Regions from separate parts of the Megasphaera sp. UBA4382 genome, predicted to be linked through region 2. Evidence: riboswitches for the same ligand, from Rfam matches in the RefSeq annotation. Region 2 holds a riboswitch; the other holds the start of a gene.

Region 1 (3,105 bases), on a different contig from region 2:
TTTCAACCGGGGACGCGGAAAAAAGTATTTATGGCAGCCTTCATTGCCTGGGCGGCCGGCTGGTTCGTCCTGGCCCAGGTAGGCGGCCAGCTGCCTTATTTTGATTCCATTAACTTCGTAGTCAGTTTTATAGCTCAGATTCTCTACATTCTGAAGTATAATGAAAACTGGTCTCTCTGGATTTTTGTCAATATTGCCAATTTTATTTATTGGACGATTTTATCGGTTCAGATGGTACTGGGGGACAACACGATTGGCACCCTGGGAGCCAACTTGTCCCAGGTGGCGTTACAGGCCGCTCTGTTGTTCAATGCCATCTATGCACAGAAAGTATGGTCCAGCGGTGAAGCCGATAATGAAGGCGGCGCAGCTTAAGATTACGTAATACACATATGATTCCGCTTAAAAAAGCAGTAGCATTACGCAAAAACGCGTAATGCTACTGCCTTTTTTACAATCACTTATTTCAGATGAGTCAAGATATGCCCCATCTTATTTTTCTTAGTTTCCAGATAGAATTCATCAAATTTCTGGGCCGGCATTTCAATGGGAACCCGTTCGACGATTTCCACGCCAAACCCTTCGAGACCGTAAATCTTGAGGGGATTATTGGTAAGGAGTCGTAATTCCCGGGCACCCAGGTCCTGGAGTATCTGGGCACCAATCCAGTATTCGCGGAGATCCGGGGCAAAGCCCAGTTTTTCGTTGGCTTCTACTGTGTCATACCCCTGTTCCTGCAGGGCATAGGCTTTGAGCTTATTGATGAGGCCGATGCCGCGTCCTTCCTGGCGCATATACAGGAGGATGCCCCGCCCTTCCTTATTGATCTGCGTCAGGGCGGCGGCCAGCTGTTCACCGCAGTCGCAGCGGCAGGAACCGAAGACATCACCGGTCAGGCATTCCGAATGGACCCGGCAGAGGAGGTTTTTGCCATCGCCGATTTCGCCTTTGACGAGGGCGACATGGTGTTCCCCGGTCAGGTCATTGATATAACCGTAAATCTTGAATTCGCCGTATTTGGTAGGCATCTTTGCCGTAGCTTCCCGCACGACGTGTTTGTCATGACGACGGCAGTAATTCTGCAGATCGTGGATGGAGACGAAAGTCAGGTGGTGAGTGCGGGCCAGTTCCCAAAGTGCCTTGGAGTGCATGATTTCGCCGCGTTCATCGAGGATTTCGCAGCATACGCCGACTTGCTTCAGCCCGGCCAGGCGCAACAGGTCCAATGTGGCTTCCGTGTGGCCGTTGCGCATGAGGACACCGCCCTTGACGCCGGTCAGGGGAAATACATGTCCCGGCCGGGTAAAATCATCAGCTGAGATAGAATCTGTCGCGGCTTTCTGGATAGTACGGGCCCGGTCTTCTGCCGTGATACCCGAATCTGTATCTTTATAGTCGATAGAAACGGTAAAAGCCGTATGGTTGTTGTTGGTGTTTTCGCCTACCATAGGGAACAAGCCCAGCTTATGGGCATATTCCTGACTGACGGGCAGGCAGATGAGTCCCTTGCCATGATTCATCATGAAATTGACGTTTTCCGGGGTGCAGTACTGGGCAGCGCAGATGAAGTTGGCTTCATCTTCCCGTTCGGGATCGTCGGCAACCATGACGATATGACCAGACTGCAATTCCTGGATTGCTTCTTCAATCGTATTATATGTTTGTTCTTTTGTATCCATCAGAAACCTCCTGTATATAATTAAAAGCCCTGTTGCACTATGCATGCACAGGGCTTTATGACAATAAGAATACACATACACTATCATCATATCTTCTCTCATCCAGACTCTACTGTCGGTTTTGGAATTTCACCAAATCGTACACTGCGTGTTCGCGGACTGTCACCGCCGGTCGGGGATTGCGCCCTGCCCTGAAGATTATTCTATTATACCTGCAAATAGAAAGGAAGTAAAGAGACACCTTTCAGGTATTCATTCCACATCAAAGATTTTACCGGGATTGAGGATGTTGTTTGGATCGAGCGCTTTTTTTACGGCCCGCATCATGGCCAGTTCGTCGGGATTGGTGAATTCTTCCATCAATGCCTTGCGTTTGCTGCCAATTCCGTGTTCACCAGACAGACGGCCACCCAGCTGATAAATGAAACGATACAGCTCCTGCTGATTTTCCGAAACTTTTTCTTCCCATTGTTCGTATGTGAGGTCCTCGTTTTTCAAAATGTTCAAATGAATATTGCCATCTCCGGCATGACTGGCGATGCGTGTGATGAGGCCATATTTCCGGGCCAGTTCCAGAATCCGGGCCAGAAGCCGCGGCTCCTGATCGACAGGGACGACGACGTCTTCCTTACATACGATAAGGCTTTCGGCACGTACCGCTTCGGCAAAGGCCTTGCGGGCCTGCCAGATACGGGCCGGGTCGGCGACCAGTACGGAAGAAGCACCACTGGCCGTGCATAGTTCGTCGAGGACGATGGCTTTATCATCGAGGTCGTCTTCACTCGTGCCTTCTACTTCCACAATCAGATAATTGCCCGTATCGCTGCCTTGGAGCGTTTCGTTCAGATAGCGTTCTACGGATTTGATGGTGATGTTGTCCATAAACTCAACGCACGTCGGCGTTATGCCGGCTTTTATGATTTTATTGACGACGCCGATGGACGCTGCTGTGTCGTCGAACACGGCGAGAAGGTCCAGCTTGTACCGGGGTTTGGGGAGTAATTTCAACGTGGCTTTGGTGATGATGCCCAGTGTTCCTTCTGATCCGATGACCAGCTGATCCAGACAATATCCCGTCGATTGCTTCTGCAGGCGGGCACCGAGCTGTACAATCCGTCCCGTAGGATTTACGATTTCAATGGAATAGACCTGATGCCGCGTTGTCCCGTATTTTACGGCCCGGTTGCCACCGGCATTGGTCGCGATGTTTCCGCCGATGAAACAGGAATCGCCGCTGCAGGGGTCGCCGGCATAGAATAATCCTTTTTCTTCAGCGGCTTTTTGCAAATCTGACGTGCGCACACCCGGTTCAACGACTGCGTACAGGCTGTCTGTATTGATTTCCAGGATATGGTTCATTTTTTCCAGTGACAATACGATGCCTCCATAGATGGGAACAGCTCCGCAGGCCAGCCCTGTTCCGGCA
Region 2 (3,105 bases):
CGTTTCAATGCCCTCATATGACTGACATATCCCGTACATCGGCAGAGATTGCCTGCTAGGTATTCTTTGATTTCTTCTTCTCCAGGATTATCTAATTCTCTTGCCATAGCCAGCACATTCATGACAAAACCGGGATTACAAAATCCACACTGATCGCTGCCTTCTTGTCCCATATACCGGGCAAATTCCTGTGCTTCATCCTGCAGTCCTTCCAGTGTCATAACATGCTTTCCGTCAATGCGGGCGGCCAGCACGGCACAGGACAGTACCGGTTTTTCCTCCAGCCATACCGTACATAATCCGCATGCTGTCGTTTCACAACCGCATTTGACGCTATAACATCCCTTTTTACGCAATAATTCATACAGCATCTGTCCTGGTAAAATTTCATCACTTTCCATCTTTCCATTAAGCCAGTACTGAATTCTCATTAGTCTCCCTCCCCTGCCGTCTGTAATAACAACCGCCTGCACAGAACCATCGCCATATCATGCCGGTATATGCGGCTGGCCCGCATATTATCTTCAAAAGATAAAGAATCCGCCACTTCACGGGCCGCCCGTTCCGCTTCATCCCCGGTCATTCCCGTACCTGCCGGAAGACATCGTACCTGTGCTCTCATCGGTCGTGCTCCCACACTACAGGAGACGCTATCTGCTGTGCGGGATACGGCACAGGCCAGGACAGGAAAATCGGTCGCGTTCAGCCGCAGCGAAGCATAGGCCGTCCGCCGTTTCTTTTTAGGGAGATATATGCCTTTTAAAATATCCGTATCTGCCGTCTTTTCCGCAAAAAGAGACAGGGGTATTCGTCCGCCTTTATATAAATCGGCTTCTGCATCCAAAGCCAGAAAGAGTGTCAATACATCAGAAAAGCCAAACCGGCCCCAGATGCTCCCTCCTACCGTCGCCATATTGCGAAATTGTGTACCCACAATATGACGCAATGCTTCCTTCATAGCCCCCTGGGTATACGTTTCCAGTGATTCAGAAATTTCCAGTTGGCGCAATGGCACCATAGCTCCAATATAAAATGCTTCTTCTGTTTCGCGTATTTCATCCAGTCCCAAATCCATCAAATCAATTGCCGTTGCCACCCTGCGGCGGGGAGACATGCGCAGCCAGCAACCGCCACCCAGGATAACCGCTGACCGTTTCTGATTTAACTGCCAGGCTTCCTCCAGGCTTTTTGCTTTAACATAATGAGCTATATTCATACCGTTCCTCCTGTTCAGCGCATGCAGATTCTATATCTGCCTGACCGTTTTTGTCTATTTTGATTTTCATAATGATACCTTTTTGATTCTTTAAATTTCTCCTGCTACATAGTTGCAATGCGTAAAATTAATGGTATAATAAAAATGTCTTCAGGGCAGGGTGCAATTCCCGACCGGCGGTATAGTCCGCTAGCGCTTTGGCGCATGATTTGGTGCAATTCCAAAACCGACCGTATAGTCTGGATGGAAGAAGGCAATCTCAGGCTGCGTCCGCAGTCTGTCTGATGCTGTGCCTGTATGCCCTGACCGTCCTGGTCAGGGTTATTTTTTTGCTGAAGACAATTCCCAATACCCTTATATACGGAGGCATGCATTATGACAATGAAACGAACGTACAACACTATCGATGAAGCACTGGATGCTTTGCGCCAGGGCCGGATTATCATCGCCACAGATGATCCGGACAGAGAAAATGAAGGTGACTTTATCTGCGCCGCCCAGTACTGCACAACAGAAAATATGAATTTCATGGCGACTCATGGAAAAGGTCTCATCTGCCTTCCCATCAGTTCGGCCTTTGCAGAAAAACTCGATCTGCCGCCTATGGTAGCCCGGAATACGGACAACCATGAAACAGCCTTTACCGTCTCCATAGACCACGTAGAAACAACAACAGGTATTTCCGCAGTAGAACGGGCTTATACGGCGCGTATGCTGACAGAAGACGCTTCCCGTCCGTCAGACTTCCGTCGTCCCGGGCATATGTTTCCCCTCGTCGCCAAAGAAGGCGGTCTTTTCACCCGCGGCGGACATACAGAAGCCACGGTAGATCTCATGCGTCTCGCTGGCCTGAAAGAAGCCGGATTATGCTGTGAAATCATGGCCGAAGACGGAACCATGATGCGTACACCTCAGTTATGGCACCTGGCAGATATGTATCATCTGCCCTTCATTACATTGAAAGATATCAAAGACTACATGGCCCGTCAGGCAAATAAATCCTGATGGTCCTTTACAAAGGAAACTGCCCATTGGGGTGTGATTTCCAGCATGTCATCCGGCGGCAGCGCCTCTCCCAGATCACGCTCCAGTGCCTGATACGTTTGGTGCATGGAATCATTAAACGGAAGCATGCCTGATTTCTGCTGGCTCTGGTCAGCAAAATGAAAGGCATCGCCCGATTCACTGTGAGTAAATTCAATCAGGCTGGCATGAATCGGGCTGGCCTGTGCTGCCAGAAAAGATTGAATCATTACTTTCATGATTTCTATTACTCTGTCATCGTATCCGGCGTCAAAAATGGCAAGTTTTTCCAGTAACTGCGCCCGCTGGCGGATAAGGCGATAGCGGAATGGCTTCATGAATTCATATTCCGGCTTCTGCAGTGACTGATGCATATTTGTCACATCTCCTCCGCCGGGAGCATAATAAATGACCAGGCGCAGATTGCTCTGAATATAAAGGAAATCATAATCGAGATATGTTTCATGTCCGCACTTCGGACACTGAAACCGAAAGAGAGATAAATCCCGTACTTTATCCCGAAGTCCGGGATTTTTGTCTATCTGTATGCGGTCCCATATTTTAAACCGGCTTTTCTTGCCACAGGCAGGACATTCCAGATTGCGGTTATAATGATCCGCATGTTTCACAGTTTCCATGATGAAGGCTCCTATTGATAAAAATATAAGTTTAGTTCCATTATAGGCCAGAGCTTTTTCCTTGTCTATGAATAAGTGAATAATCCGATATACAAAACAAAAAAGAGTTGTAACAAAATGAGCAAAAACTCATTTCATTACAACTCTCCTTACGTCAATGCAATCAGTCTTTCTGGCGGACTAATTTGCTCTGATTAAACGTATCCACCATTTCAAAATGATCGGCAT

What was found. Region 2 has a riboswitch for FMN ahead of ribB (3,4-dihydroxy-2-butanone-4-phosphate synthase). Riboswitches for the same ligand answer to the same signal wherever they lie in the genome.
Region 1: it holds a riboswitch for FMN, as region 2 does, so the genes downstream of both, B4H10_RS01195 (bifunctional 3,4-dihydroxy-2-butanone-4-phosphate synthase/GTP cyclohydrolase II) here and ribB (3,4-dihydroxy-2-butanone-4-phosphate synthase) in region 2, are expected to answer to the same signal.

The regions. Positions count from the first base shown of each region.
Region 1 covers NZ_DGRS01000015.1:23,269-26,373, forward strand. Annotated here, with positions in the region: gene pnuC (nicotinamide riboside transporter PnuC) at 1-375, shown strand, start outside; gene B4H10_RS01195 (bifunctional 3,4-dihydroxy-2-butanone-4-phosphate synthase/GTP cyclohydrolase II) at 462-1,679, opposite strand; FMN riboswitch at 1,766-1,882, opposite strand; gene B4H10_RS01200 (FAD-binding oxidoreductase) at 1,932-3,105, opposite strand, start outside.
Region 2 covers NZ_DGRS01000065.1:4,099-7,203, forward strand. Annotated here, with positions in the region: gene B4H10_RS07890 ((2Fe-2S)-binding protein) at 1-431, opposite strand, end outside; gene B4H10_RS07895 (FAD binding domain-containing protein) at 431-1,216, opposite strand; FMN riboswitch at 1,359-1,475, shown strand; partial or broken gene ribB (3,4-dihydroxy-2-butanone-4-phosphate synthase) at 1,592-2,197, shown strand; gene B4H10_RS07905 (CpXC domain-containing protein) at 2,203-2,877, opposite strand; gene B4H10_RS07910 (hypothetical protein) at 3,041-3,105, opposite strand, start outside.